DNA from 2 places in the Streptomyces sp. P17 genome. Region 1 is predicted to be linked to the other one. Evidence: riboswitches for the same ligand, from Rfam matches in the RefSeq annotation. Region 1 holds a riboswitch; the other holds the start of a gene.
What was found. Region 1 has a riboswitch for glycine ahead of gcvT (glycine cleavage system aminomethyltransferase GcvT). Riboswitches for the same ligand answer to the same signal wherever they lie in the genome.
Positions count from the first base shown of each region.

Region 2: another riboswitch for glycine. It lies ahead of gcvP (aminomethyl-transferring glycine dehydrogenase); the one in region 1 lies ahead of gcvT (glycine cleavage system aminomethyltransferase GcvT).

Region 1 covers NZ_JAVRBF010000099.1:9,477-18,552, reverse strand. The annotation lists gene RMT89_RS37515 (L-serine ammonia-lyase) at 1-783, opposite strand, end outside; gene glyA (serine hydroxymethyltransferase) at 844-2,109, opposite strand; gene gcvH (glycine cleavage system protein GcvH) at 2,124-2,501, opposite strand; gene gcvT (glycine cleavage system aminomethyltransferase GcvT) at 2,601-3,719, opposite strand; glycine riboswitch at 3,867-3,962, opposite strand; gene RMT89_RS37495 (AAA family ATPase) at 4,133-4,807, shown strand; gene RMT89_RS37490 (enhanced serine sensitivity protein SseB) at 4,876-5,670, shown strand; gene RMT89_RS37485 (enhanced serine sensitivity protein SseB C-terminal domain-containing protein) at 5,810-6,598, shown strand; gene RMT89_RS37480 (ABC transporter permease) at 6,921-7,916, shown strand; gene RMT89_RS37475 (ABC transporter substrate-binding protein) at 7,954-9,076, shown strand, end outside.
Region 2 covers NZ_JAVRBF010000097.1:3,750-12,825, forward strand. The annotation lists gene RMT89_RS37270 (DUF881 domain-containing protein) at 1-666, shown strand, start outside; gene RMT89_RS37275 (small basic family protein) at 663-995, shown strand; gene RMT89_RS37280 (DUF881 domain-containing protein) at 1,001-1,834, shown strand; gene RMT89_RS37285 (FHA domain-containing protein) at 1,896-2,855, shown strand; gene RMT89_RS37290 (MerR family transcriptional regulator) at 2,876-3,613, shown strand; gene RMT89_RS37295 (bifunctional nuclease family protein) at 3,698-4,171, shown strand; gene RMT89_RS37300 (MerR family transcriptional regulator) at 4,434-5,078, shown strand; gene RMT89_RS37305 (DNA polymerase IV) at 5,150-6,520, shown strand; gene RMT89_RS37310 (PRC-barrel domain-containing protein) at 6,599-6,973, opposite strand; glycine riboswitch at 7,088-7,184, shown strand; gene gcvP (aminomethyl-transferring glycine dehydrogenase) at 7,359-9,076, shown strand, end outside.

The sequences.
Region 1 (9,076 bases):
CGCGTGCGCCAGCGGGTCGCCCTCCGCCCGCAGTTGCCGCGCGGACACCGAGGCCCTGCGGCGTACCCGCAGTCCGCCCGGCAGGATGCCCTCCCGCGACATGCCGCGCGAGACGCACGCCTGCATCACCCGCCAGATCTCCAGCAGGCCGGTGCGGATCTCCTCCTCCGTCCGCCAGGCCCGCTCGTTCTCCAGCATCAGGGAGGAGATCGACAGGCCCGTCTCCTTCGTCAGGCGCAGCAGCTCGTCGCCCGTACGGAAGGGGTACTTCAGGACCGTGTCGTCGAGCTTGATGCGGTCCGCGCCCACCGCGTCCTCGTCCACGACGAAGCCGCCGCCGACCGAGTAGTACGTCTTCGACAGCAGTTCCGCGCCCGAGGCGTCGAAGGCCCAGATCGTCATGCCGTTCGCGTGGTACGGCAGCGCCTTGCGCCGGTGCAGGATCAGGTCGTCGTCGAAGGAGAACGGGATCTCGTGCTCGCCGAGCAGCGACAGCCGGCCCCCGGAACTGATCGCCGAGACCCGGTCGTCCGCCGTCTCCACGTCCACCGTCCGGGGAGACGCGCCCTCCAGGCCGAGCAGTACGGCCTTCGGGGTGCCGTGGCCGTGTCCGGTCGCGCCCAGGGAGCCGTACAGCTCGCACCGGACCGAGGCGACGGACTCCAGGAGCCCTTCGTTGCGCAGGCGCCGTGCGAACAGGCCGGCCGCACGCATCGGGCCGACCGTGTGGGAGCTCGACGGGCCGATGCCTATCGAGAACAGGTCGAAGACCGAGATGGCCACGGGAACTCCTCCAGAGAGGGCGGGGGCGCACATCGTCGGGCGCCCCCCGCCAGGGAACTACTACTTGCTCAAACCGGGATACAGCGGGTGCTTGTCGGCAAGCGCCTTGACCCGGGTCTTCAGCGCCTCCGCGTCGTAGGACGGCTTCAGCGCCTGTGCGATCACGTCCGCGACCTCGGCGAAGTCCTCGGCCGTGAAGCCGCGGGTGGCCAGGGCGGGCGTGCCGATCCGCAGACCGGAGGTCACCATCGGCGGCCGCGGGTCGTTGGGGACGGCGTTGCGGTTGACCGTGATACCGACCTCGTGGAGACGGTCCTCGGCCTGCTGCCCGTCCAGTTCGGACTCGCGCAGGTCCACCAGGATCAGGTGGACGTCGGTGCCGCCGGACAGGACGTTGACCCCCGCCTCGCGGGCGTCGGCCGCCGTCAGCCGCTCGGCGAGGATGCGCGCACCCTCCACCGTACGCCGCTGCCGCTCCTTGAAGTCCTCGGAGGCGGCGACCTTGAAGGAGACCGCCTTCGCGGCGATCACGTGCTCCAGGGGGCCGCCCTGGAAGCCGGGGAAGACGGCGGAGTTCAGCTTCTTCGCGAACTCCTTGCCCCGGGCGAGGATGATGCCGCCGCGCGGGCCGCCCAGCGTCTTGTGGGTGGTGGAGGTGACCACGTCGGCGTGGGGCACCGGGTTGGGGTGCAGCCCCGCCGCGACCAGGCCGGCGAAGTGCGCCATGTCGACCCACAGGTACGCGCCGACCTCGTCGGCGATCCGCCGGAAGGCCGCGAAGTCCAGCTGGCGCGGGTACGCCGACCAGCCGGCGATGATCACCTTGGGGCGGTGTTCCTTGGCGAGCCGCTCGACCTCGGCCATGTCGACCAGACCGGCGTCGTCGACGTGGTAGGCGACCACGTTGAACTGCTTGCCGGAGAAGTTCAGCCGCATTCCGTGGGTCAGATGGCCGCCGTGGGCCAGGTCCAGACCGAGGATGGTGTCGCCGGGCTGGGCCAGCGCGAACAGCGCGGCCTGGTTGGCGGAGGCACCCGAGTGCGGCTGCACGTTGGCGTACTCGGCGCCGAACAGCTCCTTGACCCGGTCGATGGCGATCTGCTCGGTCACATCGACGTGCTCGCAGCCGCCGTAGTAGCGGCGCCCGGGGTAGCCCTCGGCGTACTTGTTGGTCAGGACGGTGCCCTGGGCCTCCATGACCGCGACGGGCGCGAAGTTCTCGGAGGCGATCATTTCCAGGGTGGACTGCTGGCGGTCGAGCTCGGCGTCGACCGCGGCGGCGACCTCCGGGTCGAGCTCGTGCAGGGGCGTGTTCAGGACGGACATGCGTCTCAGACTCCTCAGCCGGCGGAAAAGGCGGTGTACTCGTCGGCGGAGAGCAGGTCGGCCGGCTCCTCCGTCACGCGTACCTTGAACAGCCAGCCGCCCTCGAAGGGGGCGGAGTTCACCAGCGACGGGTCGTTCACGACGTCCTCGTTGATCTCGGTGACCTCACCGTCGACCGGGGAGTACAGGTCGGAGACCGACTTGGTGGACTCCAGCTCGCCGCAGGACTCGCCCGCGGTCACCGTGGAGCCGACCTCGGGGAGCTGGGCGTAGACGACGTCACCGAGCGCGTTGGCCGCGAACTCCGTGATGCCGACCGTCGAGACGCCGTCCTCGGCGACCGACAGCCACTCGTGCTCCTTGCTGTAGCGCAGCTGCTGGGGGTTGCTCATGGCCTGAATTCTCCTGTACGCGGGGGAGTGCTGGTGAATGGGGGACTGCTGCAAGCATGCGTGAGCAGCGGTGATGTGCTCAGCATCACCTGCGGCGCGTTACTTCTGGCGCTTGTAGAAGGGCAGCGCCACGACCTCGTACGGTTCGTGGCTGCCCCGGATGTCCACGCCGACGCCCGCGGTGCCGGGCGCCGAGTGCGCGGCGTCGACGTAGGCCATGGCGATGGGCTTGTCCAGCGTGGGGGAGGGGGCGCCGGAGGTGACCTCGCCGATGACCTCGCCGCCGGCGACGACCGGGTAGCCGGCGCGCGGCACGCGGCGGCCCTCCGCGATCAGGCCGACGAGGACGCGCGGCGGGTTGGTCTCCGCACGCCTGGCGGCCTCGGTGAGCGCCTCGCGTCCGACGAAGTCGCCCTCCTTCTCGAACTTGACCACCCGGCCGAGACCGGCGTCGAAGGGGGTCTGCGAGGTGGTGAGCTCGTGGCCGTACAGCGGCATGCCCGCTTCAAGACGCAGGGTGTCCCGGCAGGACAGGCCGCAGGGGATCAGGCCGGCGCCCTCGCCCGCCTTGGTGAGGGCCTGCCACAGCTCGACCGCGTCCTCGGGCTTCACGAACAGCTCGAAGCCGTCCTCGCCGGTGTATCCGGTGCGAGCGATCAGCGCGGGGACGCCGGCGACGGTGCCGGGAAGCCCGGCGTAGTACTTCAGGCCGTCGAGGCCGGCGTCGGTGAGCGAGCCGAGGATGCCCGGGGACTCGGGGCCCTGCACGGCGATCAGCGCGTAGGCGTCCCGGTCGTCGCGGACCTCGGCGTCGAAACCGGCGGAACGATCCACCAGCGCGTCCAGCACCACCTGGGCGTTCGAGGCGTTGGCGACGACCATGTACTCGGTCTCGGCGAGGCGGTAGACGATCAGGTCGTCGAGGATGCCGCCGTCGGCCCGGCAGATCATGGTGTAGCGGGCGCGGCCGGCCTTCACGCCCCCGATGTTCCCGACGAGGGCGTAGTCGAGAAGTGCGGCCGCCTGCGGTCCGGTGACCGTGATCTCGCCCATGTGGGAGAGGTCGAAGAGGCCGGCCCGGGTGCGCACGGCGTTGTGCTCGTCGCGCTCGGAGCCGTAACGCAGCGGCATGTCCCAGCCGGCGAAGTCGGTCATCGTCGCGCCCAGCGAACGATGCAGGGCATCGAGGGCGGTACGGCGGGGTTCGGTACTGCTCATCGGACGGTCGTCTCCCAAGGCATGACTGGCGAGGTCGTTCCTCCCCATCTGTCATCGGAACCTGAGAGGTTCGCCATGATCGGAAAAGGATCCTGGCTTGCACCTTGGGTGGGACCACCGCAACGGCGGTCCGCTTTTCAGATGTGCCTCGCCCGCGCGGTAACGGGGCCTGAGAGATTCAAGGGAGGGACTTGCTCCTTCGGCGCCCCAGCTGAAAGCTGGGGACTCTCCCGCGCGGATTCAAACGGCCGGTATGCAGTTGGCGCGGCCATCATTGCATGGCGGAGGCTTCCGTGGGCAGGCCGCATCTGTAACCGGCTTGTGGCGGTACGCGCACGAAAACGCGAGAGATCGCGCATTACCTTCTCTTTACGTTCAGTGGGGAGGGGAGATCCCGAACCCGGAGGAGGACGATGACGGTGAACAGGACCACGGCGTACGCGACGACGTCGGGCCTTGCGCTGCCCAAGCGGCCCGTGGCCCCGGCCCTCGAAGCCCGCGGCACGCTCCGCGCACCCGTCGTCCGCGACCTGCGCGAACGCGACGGCCACAGCCCGCACGCGCTGCTCTTCGGGCCCCGGGACCTCGTCGTGATCACCGGCCTGCCCGGCAGCGGCAAGTCCACGCTGATGCGGCGGGCTGTGAAGGGCCCGCGCATCGACTCCCAGGACACCCGCGACCGCTGGGACGCCCGGATGCCGGGCTTCCTGCCGTACGCGGTCTACCGACCCCTCGTCCGGCTCGCCCACTACGCGGGGCTGTGGCGTGCCCTGCGCTCCGGCAAGGGCGTCGTCGTGCACGACTGCGGTACCCAGGCCTGGGTGCGCGGCTGGCTGGCCCGCGAGGCGCGGCGCCGGGGCGGCACGCTGCATCTGCTGCTCCTCGACGTGACCCCGGACGAGGCGCTGAAGGGCCAGCGTGCGCGCGGTCGCGGTGTCTCGCGGTACGCCTTCCTGCGGCACCGCTCGGCGGCGGGCCGGCTGCTGCGCGCGGTGGAGAAGGGCGAGCTGCCCCAGGGCTGCGGCTCGGCGGTGCTGATCGACCGCCCGGCGGCGGGCGTGCTCCGGCGGATCGGCTTCACGGGCTGAGCCCCGGTCGGTCCACAGGCGCTAGCCTTTTCAGCCATATCAGTGGTTCACGGCAGGCGGTCAGACAGATGGACTTCCCGGCGGATCTCCCCGCGGACTTTCCGGCGCAGGCACACCCCCATCCGCACGGTGGATGGCCCGGCAACGAGCTGGAGGAGGTGCTCTCCGCCTCCCTCGGCGTGCCCTCGGCGGGCGGCCGGATCATCGAGGTCCTCGGCCGCAGCTTCCTCTGGGTGCCGCTGCCCTCCGGCGGCGGCCCGCACAGCGGCCCGCTGGACCTGCCGACGCTGGAGATCGCGGGCCAGGCCTATGTCCCGGTCTTCAGCTCCGAGGAACAGTTCCGCCAGGTCGTCGGCTCGCACATGTCGTACACGATCGCCCCCGCGGTGGAGTTCGCCCGCGGTCTGCCCCCGCAGGTGGGCATAGCGGTCAACCCCGACGGCGTGGTGGGCATCCCCCTCCCGCCGCCGGCGGTAGCCGAGCTGTGCCGGGTGGGCCGCACCCCGCTGGACGGCCCCGCGAGCGGCGGCCGCGTCAAGCTCTACGAACCGGACTGGCAGGACGACCCGGTCGACTTCCTCTCCGCGGCCTCCGCCGAGTTCGCGGCGACCGGCGTGGTCACCACGGCCCGCCGCTGCCTGGCCGCCATCGAAACGGCGGACCCGGTGATGTTCGTAGGGGTGGAACTCTCCAACTGGGAGGGCGACCTGCGCACGGCCCCGATGGACGCCCTGGGCCGAGCCCTGGGCAGGGTCCCGACGAACTGGCCGGTCAACCTGATCCTGCTGGACATGGCAGCCCAGGATCCGGTGGCGATGTGGATGCGGGAAAAGGTCCGGCCCTTCTACACGCGGGGCCAGTGAAGATACCTAGGGGCGCGGGGAACTGCGCGACCAGCCACACCGGACCCGCAGACGCAAGAGCGCAGCAAGTCCCGAGCGCGTAGGCGGCCTTAAGCTAGGGTCACGGCTCGGTCGGACAAAGGTTGAAGGGGCGGTACAGGTGAGCGCCAGCGGCATCGCGGCCGGGCAGGTCGAGCACATGCTGCGCCAGGTCACGCCCGGGCGGTACGACGCCTACGAGGCGCTCCTGCGCGCGCTCGCGACCCCGAACTCCGGCCAGATCTGGATGCTCCTGTGGCACGGCCAGGCCGGCTCCCCGGACGCCCAGTACGGGAACATGGAGGTCGATGGCTACGGCTACGCCCCCTGTGTCACCTCCGCCCAGGAGCTGTCGGCCAGCGGCTGGAACCGCAGTTACGAAGTCGTCGACGGTGTCGACGCGGCCCGCACCCTGTACCCGGACCACTTCGGCCTCTGGCTCAACCCGCACGCCCCGGGCGGCGGTGTCGGCATCCCCTGGCTCGACCTGCGCCGGATCGCCACCGGCCTGGACCGTCAGCCCGCCGGACCGCTGAGCCTGTCGGAGCCCGGCATCGAGATCCCGCACTTCTACGCCCTGCTCGCGCAGAACGCCCACCGCACCCCGGCCGTCCGTGCCCTGCGCCGCGCCTGGGTACAGCCGGCGCTCGGGGCGCCGTACCTCGCCATCGGCCTGGATGTGTACGACACCAGCCCGCCCGCCGTGGACTCGGTGCGCGCGATGATGCAGCAGTCCATCGGCGCGGTCCCCGACGGGCTGCCGGTGTCGACGGTGGCGATGTCCGACGAGTACGACCCGGTCGCCCTGTGGATGCGGGCGAGCGCCCGCCCCTTCTACGACCGTGAGGCCCACGCTGCGCAGGCGCCCGCCGCCGGCTACGGCTACCCGCCGGTACACGGCGGATACTGACCCCGTGACGGGCCATCGGCCGTTCACGTACCCGACACATTTCTTCGCGCGTAGATGACGCCGAAGGTCGTCAAACGCCCGATGTGTCCCAACTCCCTCCTGTCCGGCGTCCGCTGTCGGCTGTTCGGATAACGGAATCCCTAGTGCATCATCACGGTTGCGCATACTTTCGTCGCCAGGCCTGGCGGGTGATCGTGACGACGCTGAAGACTCCCGAGTCAGACACGGGATCGGTCGATCCTGTGATCGAGCGCAAGTCGACAAAGCCGTAATCCACGGCGGGCGTAGGCCGGTCACCACCGGCGAGAGGGGTCGGGTCACTGTGACCGCACCGATCGAGACCACCGGGGCAGCCGAGGCACAGCCGGAGGCTGTACTCAGCGGCGCCGACAAGGGGCAGATCGAGGGCCGTTCGCTCGGACAGATCGCCTGGTCCCGGTTCAAGAAGGACAGGGTCGCCGTGGCCGGCGGCATCGTCGTCATCCTGCTGGTGCTGCTCGCCGTTCTGGCCCGGCCCATCCAGGCCCTGTTCGGTCTCGACCCCAACGCCTTCAACCAGGACCTGATCGACCCCAACACCTCGCTGCCCGCCGGGGACTTCGGCGGGATGAGCATGGACCACCCGCTGGGCGTCGAGCCCAAGTTCGGGCGGGACATCGCCACCCGCATCCTGGAGGGCTCCTGGGTGTCCCTGGTCGTCGCGTTCGGGGCCACCATCCTGTCCAACACCATCGGCACGGTCCTCGGTGTGATGGCCGGCTACTACGGAGGGCGGGTGGACACGATCATCAGCCGTCTGATGGACACCTTCCTGGCCTTCCCGCTGCTGCTGTTCGCCATCGCCATCTCGGCGACGCTCCAGGGCGGTGCCTTCGGCCTGGAGGGTCTGCCGCTGCACATCAGCGTGCTGATCTTCATCATCGGCTTCTTCAACTGGCCCTACCTGGGCCGCATCGTCCGCGGTCAGACCCTGGCCCTCAAGGAGCGTGAGTTCATCGACGCCTCCCGGGGCATGGGCGCCAAGGGGCCGTACATCCTCTTCCGGGAGCTGCTCCCGAACCTGGTCGGCCCGATCATCGTCTACTCGACGCTGCTCATCCCGACGAACATCCTTTTCGAGGCCAGCCTGAGCTTCCTCGGCGTCGGCATCCAGCCCCCGCAGGCGTCGTGGGGCGGCATGCTCAGCGAGGCGGTCAACTTCTACAAGGTCGATCCGCAGTTCATGATCGTGCCGGGCCTCGCCATCTTCGTCACCGTCCTGGCGTTCAACCTGCTCGGCGACGGACTCCGTGACGCTCTCGACCCGCGCAGCCGCTGACATGCGGCCGCGTCGAGAGCCCATCAAGTTTCCAACTATGGAGGGGAAGCAGACCATCATGCGAAGGTCAGCGCTGGCCGCCATCGCGGCCATCGGCACTGTCAGCCTGGTGCTTTCGGGTTGCAGCAAGGCCGATGACAACAACGACAATGGCGACGGCAACAACAAGTCGGCCGGCGCCAACGCCGCGACCAAGGGTGTCGTCAACGCCTCCGACGCGAAGGGGGGCACGGTCACCTACGAGTACTCGGACGTGCCGGACTCCTTCGACCCGGGCAACACGTACTACGCGTACATGTACAACCTCAGCCGGCTGTACGCCCGCCCGCTGATGACGTTCAAGCCCGCCCCGGGCGAGGCCGGCAACGAGCTGGTCCCGGACCTCGCGTCGGCTCCGGGTGAGCCCAGCGACGGCGGCAAGACCTGGACGTACAAGCTGCGTGAGGGCCTCAAGTACGAGGACGGCACGCCGATCACGTCCAAGGACGTCAAGTACGCGGTCGAGCGCTCGAACTTCGCGCGTGACGTGCTCTCCCTCGGCCCGAACTACTTCCAGCAGTTCCTTGAGGGCGGCGAAAAGTACAAGGGTCCCTACAAGGACAAGAGCGACAAGGGCCTCGCGTCGATCGAGACGCCGGACGACACCACGATCGTCTTCAAGCTCAACCGCGCCTTCCAGGAGTTCGACTACCTGGTCGCCACCCCGCAGACGGCCCCGGTCCCGAAGGCCAAGGACAAGGGCGTCGACTACGTCAAGAGCATCGTGTCCTCGGGCTCGTACAAGTTCGAGAGCTACGAGGAGGGCAAGCAGGCCGTCCTCGTCCGCAACGAGAACTGGGACGCCGCGACCGACCCGCTGCGCAAGCAGTACCCGGACAAGATCGTCGTCAAGCTGAAGGTCAACGCCGAGACCATCGACCAGGACGTCAGGGCCGGTAAGGCGATCGACCTCGGCGGCAGTGGCGTCCAGGCCGCCACGCAGGCGGAGGTCGTGGGTGACCCCGCCCTCAAGGCCAACACCGACAACACCTTCGGTGGCCGTCTGGTCTACATGGCGATCAACACCAAGCTCGCGCCGTTCGACAAGGTCGAGTGCCGCAAGGCCGTGCAGTACGCGGTCGACAAGAACTCGGTGCAGACCGCGCTCGGTGGCCCGATCC
Region 2 (9,076 bases), on a different contig from region 1:
GTCGCCGCCCCGGTCGTGGCCAAGGAGCGCGAGGAACTGATCGACCGGATCGATCAGGAGACCGAGGCCGCGGACAAGCTTGAGGACAGCGTCGACGAGCTGCGTGACGATGTGAGCGCGCGCCAGCGCGAGGCGCTCAAGGGAAGCGGCGGCAGCGCGCAGGCGGAACTCGTCGGCATCCTCTCCGGGGCCGTCAAGGTGCACGGGCCTGGCGTGAAACTGGTGGTGAACGACGCCAAGGAATCCGGCGGGGGCGGTGACGGGGACCCGCGCGAGACGTCCGGGTTCTCCGACACCGGACGGGTGCGCGACCGGGACATGCAGCGCGTGGTCAACGGGCTGTGGGAGTCGGGGGCCGAGGCGATCTCCATCAATGGGCAGCGGCTGACGGCGCTGTCGGCGATCAGGGCCGCGGGTGACGCGATACTGGTCGACAACAAGCCACTGGTACCGCCGTACACGGTGCTCGCGGTGGGGGACGGGAAGCGGCTGAGCAGCAGGTTCCAGGACAGCGCCGACGGGCTGTATCTGCATGCCTTGCAGGAGAACTTCGGCATCCGGACCGCCATCTCCGTGGAGGGGGATCTCCGGCTGCCCGCAGCACCCAGTGTGACCGTACGAACCGCACAGCCGAACACCGAGAAAACCGAGAAGGGCACATCGTGATCGCCGTACTGGGCCTCGTCGTGGGAGTCGTGGCCGGCCTGTTGGTCCGGCCTGAGGTTCCGGCGGTCGTCGAGCCTTATCTGCCGATTGCCGTCGTGGCGGCGCTGGACGCCGTCTTCGGTGGCCTGCGGGCCATGCTCGACGGCATCTTCGACGACAAGGTCTTCGTGGTCTCGTTCCTGTCCAATGTGGTCGTCGCCGCGCTGATCGTGTTCCTGGGCGACAAGTTGGGCGTGGGGGCGCAGTTGTCCACCGGTGTCGTGGTGGTCCTCGGGATCCGTATCTTCTCGAACGCCGCGGCCATCCGTCGGCATGTGTTCCGGGCGTGAGGCCGATGAGCAACCAGGACGAGACGGCCGAGAACAGGCTGCGCAAGGAACTGCCCGACGAGGTCCCGCCCGCGGCCGCCGGGTCCGCTGCGGAGGACTCCGAGTCACAGCCGGTCCTCACCGGACGGCAGCGGCTCGTCAAGGGACTGTGGCCCCCGCGTGTGACCCGGGCCCAACTGATCGTCGCCCTGCTGCTGTTCGGCCTCGGCTTCGGCCTGGCCGTGCAGGTCGCCTCCAACAGCGACGGGGACGACGCCCTGCGTGGCGCGCGTCAGGAGGATCTTGTCCGGATCCTCGATGAACTGGATGACCGTACACAGCGTCTTGAGGACGAGAAGCAGGGACTCGAAAAGCAGCGGGACGAGCTGGAGAACAGCTCGAACCAGGCCGAGGAGGCCCGCAAGCAGACGGTCGAGAAGGAGCGGCAACTCGGCATCCTGGCGGGCACGGTGGCCGCGCAGGGACCCGGTATCACGGTGACCATCGACGACACGAAGGGGACGGTCGAGGCGGACATGCTGCTCGACGCCATTCAGGAGTTGCGTGCGGCCGGGGCGGAGGCGATCCAGGTGAACGGGGTACGCGTGGTGGCAGGTACCTATCTGACGGATTCGGGGAACTCCGTGAGCGTCGACGGGAACAAGATCAACGCGCCCTATCGTTTCAAGGTCATCGGCAAGCCGCAGGACCTCGAACCGGCGCTCAACATCCCTGGAGGCGTGGTGCAGACCCTTGAGAAGGAGCAGGCCACCGTGACCGTCGAGCGGTCGGACAAGATCATTGTGGACGCCTTGCGAGCCGCGGAGAAGCCTGACTACGCTCGGTCGTCCTCGCGGTGAACCGGGGGTGCATGGGGGACGTCCGGCGAGGGCATGAGGTTGCGGGGGGTCGGCGCACCGAATGGGTGGTGCGTGGTGGAAACTGTCTGGTGGATACGGACGTTGTGAGGATGTCCGGGTCGGCCGGAGTGTGCAGTCAGGGTTCGTCCTGCCCCACGGGCGGGTCTATTTCAGTCAAGGGGAATCGCCCGTGAAGTTGTTTGCGAAGTTGTTCGGCAAGAGCGCGCGGCAGGGCAACGAAAACGCCACCGCCCGTCACCGCGCGCAGCCTGACGCAGAGGGCCAGCGGCCGTTGTTCCGAGACCAGGTAAGTGGTCCGGGCGGTGACATTTCCGGAGGTCAGGGCGCGCCGTCGGTTGACCCTGCCCAGTCCGGAGGCATAGGTTTCGGGCAACCGTCAACCTCAAGTACGGGTGGAGGGTTCTCCGCCGACCCGTACGCGTCCAATGCCCCGTCGGGGCAGCCGCGGCAGGAGGATCCGTCCATGTCGGCCCTGGTGTGCACGAGGTGCGGTAATCGCAACGCGGAGAACAGTCGCTTCTGTTCCAACTGCGGTGCTCCGCTGCGGGCGGGTGCCGTTCCCGAGCGTCCGTCCGAGACCACGTCCACGATCTCCATCTCCGGTCTTGAGGCCTACGACGCCGAGGCCACCGGTCAGACGCAGATGCCCGCCCTGTCCCCCGAGGCGCAGGCCGCCGTCGAGGCGCTGCCGCTCGGCTCCGCGCTCCTGGTGGTGCGCCGTGGGCCGAACTCGGGCAGCCGCTTCCTGCTGGACAGCGACCTGACCACCGCCGGCCGTCACCCGCAGAGCGACATCTTCCTGGACGACGTCACCGTCTCGCGCCGGCATGTGGAGTTCCGCCGCAGCCAGGACGGCTCGTTCACGGTGGCCGACGTGGGCAGCCTGAACGGCACGTACGTCAACCGCGAGCGAATCGACCAGGTCGCTCTGTCGAACGGCGACGAGGTGCAGATCGGCAAGTACCGGCTGGTCTTCTACGCGAGCCAGCGGGGCTACTGACCCTCCCCCGGAGAAGGTCCATGCTTCAGACACCGAGCGGCGGTGCCGGACACGGCACCGCCGCCACGGACAGCGGGCTGATGAGCATCGGCACGGTGCTGAACGTGCTGCGCGACGAGTTCCCCGAAGTCACCATCTCCAAGATCCGGTTCCTGGAGTCCGAGGGTCTTGTCGAGCCGCAGCGGACCCCGTCGGGGTACCGCAAGTTCAGCGCGGACGATGTCGAGCGACTCGGCCATGTGCTGAGGATGCAGCGGGACCACTATCTGCCCCTGAGGGTGATCCGGGAGCACCTGGACGCCATGGAGCGCGGCGAGGCCGTGCCCCTGCCCACCGTGGGCCGACAGCGGGACGGGGAGGCCGTACCGGAGTTCTCCGATGCTCCCACGGCGGCTCGGATCGGGCGGTCCGAGCTGCTGGCCGCCGCGGAGATCGGTGAGCGGGAGCTTGAGGAGTGGGAGTCGTACGGGCTGATCGCTCCACTGCCGGACGGTGGGTACGACGTGGAGGCGGTCACGGTGGCCTCGCTCGTCGCCGAGCTGGGGCGGTTCGGGATCGAGCCGCGGCATCTGCGGGTGATGAAGGCCGCCGCGGACCGTGAGGCCGGGCTCGTGGACCAGGTCGTGGCACCGCTCAGGCGCCACCGCAATCCGCAGACCAGGGCGCACGCCGAGGCCCGTACCAAGGAGCTGGCGGGGCTCACGGTGAAGCTGCACGCCGCGCTCGTGAAGACCGCGCTCGGGGTGCGGCTGCCCTGAGCCGGTGGGCCTCGGAAGGCCGGATGGGCCGCCCGTTCCCTGCCCGACTACCCAAACGTCCCGGGCACGGCCTAGGGTTGCTGTGTGAACGAGCTCGATGTCGTAGGTGTCCGGGTCGAAATGCCCTCCAACCAACCGATCGTGCTCCTGCGCGAAGTGGGAGGCGACCGCTACCTCCCCATCTGGATCGGCCCGGGGGAGGCGACGGCCATTGCCTTCGCCCAGCAGGGCATGGCCCCCGCACGACCGCTGACCCACGACCTGTTCAAGGACGTGCTGGAGGCCGTCGGCCAGGAGCTCACCGAAGTGCGCATCACGGACCTGCGTGAAGGCGTCTTCTACGCCGAGCTGGTCTTCGCCAGCGGGGTCGAGGTGAGCGCCCGACCGTCCGATGCCATAGCGCTGGCCCTGCGCACCGGAACGCCGATCTACGGCAGCGACGGCGTGCTCGACGACGCGGGCATCGCGATTCCGGACGAGCAGGAGGACGAGGTGGAGAAGTTCCGCGAGTTCCTCGACCAGATCTCACCCGAGGACTTCGGCACCAGCAGTCAGTGAGACGGCCCCGGCGGCCCGGCGACCAGCGGGTCAACGGCGAGCGGCCACGGCCCGCCGACGGCTCGGGCCCCGGCAATTGCCAGCGGCGAGTGAGAGCGTCCTGCGGCCTGCTCCCAGCGCATTCGGCTAGCCTTTCCCCGCGGTGGGGTACGGGAAACCACTCCTAGGGTGATTATCACTCGGCGTGCCGAGTGTGGCGATCGTTGACGCACCCCTGGTGACTGCCTACCGTCGAGAAGGCAGGTCAAGGACGGAGGTCGGCGTGAGAAGCAGCGGCGACGGTACGGCTGGGGGTGCCCCCGGACACGGTCTCGGGGCGAGCGGTCCGTATCCGCTTCACGGCAGCGCGGCCGACCACGCACCGCAGCGACCGGCGGCCGTGCCGAGCGGCGGAGGGGCGGCGCCCATGGCGTCCGAGCAGATCGGCTATCGAGGTCCGACGGCCTGCGCGGCCGCCGGCATCACCTATCGGCAACTGGACTACTGGGCGCGCACCGGGCTCGTCGAGCCGAGTGTGCGGCCCGCCTACGGGTCGGGGACGCAGCGCCTGTACAGCTTCCGGGACGTCGTCGTCCTGAAGATCGTCAAGCGGTTCCTGGACACCGGTGTCGCGCTGCAGAACATCCGTACCGCGGTGCAGCATCTGCGGGAGCGGGGATTTCGTGACCTGGAGCGCATGACGCTGATGAGCGACGGCGCCACGGTCTACGAGTGCACCTCGCCGGACGAGGTCCACGCGCTGCTCCAGGGCGGGCAGGGCATCTTCGGGATCGCCGTCGGTGTGGTGTGGCGGGACGTGGAGAGCGCGCTGACGCAGCTGCACGGGGAGCGGATCGACACCGGCGAGACGCTGGTCGGCCCCAATCCCGCCGATGAGCTGGCGCGGCGGCGGAACCGGGCGGTCTGAGGCCCGGCCGGGGGCCCAGGCACGGGGTCGGCTCGGGGGCATTGTCAGTGGCGTAGGGCAGCATCGGATATGTGAGAAACGCGCCCACGATCCTGCATCTCGACATGGATGCCTTCTTCGCCTCGGCGGAGCAGGCGTCCAAGCCGAGTCTGCGCGGGAAGGCCGTCATCGTGGGCGGGCTCGGGCCTCGGGGTGTGGTGGCGACGTGCTCGTACGAGGCGCGGGTGTTCGGCGTTCATTCGGCGATGCCCATGGCGCAGGCCCGGCGGCTCGCGCCGAACGCCGCGTATCTGGTGCCGCGGTTCAGCTTCTACCGGTCCATCAGTGAGCAGGTCATGGAACTGCTGGGGGCGCTCTCGCCGCTGGTGGAACCGCTCAGCCTGGACGAGGCGTTCGTGGATCTGGAGGCCGGGGGAGCGGCCTGGGACGCGGAGTCGGCGCGGCTGGCGGGGGTGAAGCTGCGGGCCGGCATACGGGCGGTCACCGGGCTGACGGGATCGGTGGGGCTCGCGGCCTCCAAGATGCTGGCCAAGATCGCCTCGGAGCAGGCCAAGCCGGACGGGCTGGTGCTGATCGAACCGGGGACCGAGCGGGCGCTGCTCGGGCCGATGTCGGTGCGGACCCTGCCGGGGGTGGGGCCGGCTACGGGGGACCACCTGCGGCGGGCCGGGATCCATACGGTCGATGAGCTGGCCGAGGCGGGGGAGGACGAGCTCGTGCGGCTGCTGGGGAAGGCGCATGGGCATGCGCTGTACGCCATGGCGCTGGCGCGGGATGAGCGGCCCGTGGTGGCTGAGCGGGAGGCGAAGTCGGTGTCCGTGGAGGACACCTATGACGTGGACATCCATGATCGGGTGCGGGTCGGGCTTGAGGTGGCGCGGCTGGCGGATCGGTGTGTACGGCGGCTGCGGGGGGCGGGGCTGTCCGGGCGGACGATCGTGCTGAAGGTGCGGCGCTACGACTTTTCGACGCTGACGCGGTCGGAGACGTTGCGTGGGCCCACGGATGATCCGGCGGTGGTGCGGGAGGCGGCTGCTCGGCTGCTGGAGTCGGTGGACACGACCGGGGGTGTGCGGCTGCTGGGGGTGGGGGTCAGTGGGCTGGCCGACTTTACCCAGGAAGATCTCTTCGCGCAGGCCGCGGGGGACGGCGTGGCGGCTGACATGGGGGAGGAGGGGAAGGTTGAGGCTGCTGCGCGGGAGACTGTGGAGCCTGGGGAGCGGCGGTGGGCTGCGGGTCATGATGTGCGGCATGCCGAGTTCGGGCATGGGTGGGTGCAGGGGAGTGGGGTGGGGCGGGTGACGGTGAGGTTCGAGACGCCTGATTCCGGGCCGGGGCGGGTGCGGACGTTTTTGGTGGACGATCCGGAGCTGTCGCCGGCCGAGCCGCTGCCGTTGGTGCCGCGAAGACCCGGGGCCTCGGTGGACGGGGTTCCTGCGTGACCGTTGTCCGGGCCGGCGTGGGGTGGGTTCGCGGGCGGTCCCGCCGGGCGCTGCGGCAATCCACAAGGGCCGGACGGCTCAGGTGTCCGCGTCCTCCGTGCCTGCCAAGTTGCCGAAGTCGTGGTCCGGGGGTGGGGGTGCGGTGATGTCCAGGCCGTAGTGGTGGTAGAGCTGGAGTTCCTGTTCGGGCGAGAGGTGGCGGCCTACTCCGAAGTCGGGGGCGTCCTTGATCAGGGAGCGGTCGAAGGGGACGTGCAGGGTGCCCTCCACGAGCTCGCTGGGCTCCAGGGGGACGAACGCGTCTCTGCTGAACAGGCCCGTGCGTATGGCTGCCCACTCCGGTACGCCGGTCGCGTCGTCGAGGTAGACCTCGTCGATCGTGCCGATCTTCGTACCGTTGCGGTCGAACGCCTTGCGGCCGATCAGGTTGCGCGGATCGATGTCGGTCTGCACGGGCCCTCCACTTGGTCGCAACTCATCCGTAAGCACTACGAAAGAGCACATTGGGGCAAGCGGCCACTCGAACGCCTGGGCGTTGACCTCGCTGGTAGGCTTTCAGACGGCTGCTGACCCCGTGCGGGAGAGTCCTCCGGACACCATCCGGAGGCGCCGAAGGAGCAAATCCTCCCCGGAATCTCTCAGGCCCACGTACCGCACGGACGAGGTCACTCTGGAAAGCAGGGCGGGTGTCGACGGCTTCCGCTCTCACCGACGGTGAAAGCCGGCTGCCCTCGGGCGTCCGGTGAAGCTCTCAGGTTGAGATGACAGAGGGGGAGGCCGTCCGGGTACCCGCGCCGTGGTGCCCCTCGAAGGTCGTGTCGACCAGGAGGCCTCCGCAATGACCGCCCATCGCATTCCGCTCTCCGAGCTCGAACAAGGAATCCCCTTCGAGCAGCGTCATATTGGTCCTGATCATGAGGCTCGGGCCAAGATGCTCGCGCAGGTCGGCTACGGCTCGCTCGACGAGCTCACCGCCGCCGCGGTGCCGGATGTGATCAAGAACGCCGACGCCCTCGACCTGCCGGGCGCCCGTACCGAGGCCGAGGTGCTCGCCGAGCTGCGGTCGCTCGCCGATCGCAACCAGGTGCTCGACTCCATGATCGGGCTCGGGTACTACGGGACCTTCACCCCGCCCGTCATCCTGCGCAATGTGATGGAGAACCCCGCTTGGTACACGGCCTACACGCCGTACCAGCCGGAGATCTCCCAGGGGCGGCTCGAAGCCCTGCTGAACTTCCAGACCATGGTCGCCGAGCTGACCGGGCTGCCCACCTCCGGTGCCTCGCTGCTCGACGAGGGGACGGCCGCGGCCGAGGCCATGGCTCTGTCCCGGCGTATGGGCAAGAACAAGAAGGGCCTCTTCCTGATCGACGCGGACGCCCTTCCGCAGACCATCGCCGTGATCGAGACGCGTGCCGAGCCGACCGGAGTGGAGGTCGTCGTCGCCGACCTCAGCGACGGCATCCCCGCCGAGATCGCAGAACGTGAGATCAACGGCGTCCTCATCCAGTACCCGGGCGCCTCCGGTGCCGTACGGGACATCAAGCCCGTCATCGAGCAGGCCCACGGGCTCGGCGCGCTGGTCACCGTCGCCGCCGATCTGCTCGCGCTGACGCTGCTGACCTCGCCGGGCGAGCTCGGCGCGGACATCGCGGTCGGCACCACCCAGCGCTTCGGCGTTCCGATGGGCTTCGGCGGTCCGCACGCCGGCTACATGGCCGTACACGAGAAGTTCGCGCGCAGCCTGCCCGGCCGGCTCGTGGGCGTGTCCGTGGACGCCGACGGGAACAAGGCCTACCGGCTCGCGCTGCAGACGCGTGAGCAGCACATCCGTCGTGAGAAGGCCACCAGCAACATCTGTACGGCGCAGGTGCTGCTCGCCGTGATGGCCGGGATGTACGCCGTCTACCACGGGCCCGAGGGGCTGAAGGGCATCGCGCGGCGGGTCCACCGGTACGCCACGATCCTCGCCGCGGGGCTCACCGCGGGCGGAGTCGAGGTCGTGCACGGTGCGTACTTCGACACGCTGACCGTGCGGGTTCCGGGACGGGCCGCCGAGGTCGTCGCCGCCGCGCGGGAAAACGGCGTCAACCTGCGTCTCGTCGACGCCGACCACGTCTCCGTCGCCTGTGACGAGACGACCGGGCGGGCCCAGCTGGGCGCCGTGTGGAGCGCCTTCGGGGTCGACGGGGACATCGAGGCGCTGGACGCCGGCGCCGAGGAGGCGCTGCCGCGGACCGCGCTGCGCGAGGACGAGTTCCTGACGCACCCGGTCTTCCACCAGCACCGCTCCGAGACCGCCATGCTGCGCTACCTGCGCCGGCTGGCCGACCGTGACTACGCGCTCGACCGCGGCATGATCCCACTGGGCTCCTGCACGATGAAGCTCAACGCGACGACCGAGATGGAGCCGGTCACCTGGCCGGAGTTCGGGCAGCTGCACCCCTTCGCGCCGGCCGAGCAGGCGCAGGGCTACCTCACGCTCATCCGTGAGCTGGAGGAACGTCTCGCCGAGGTCACCGGATACGACAAGGTCAGCCTCCAGCCGAACGCCGG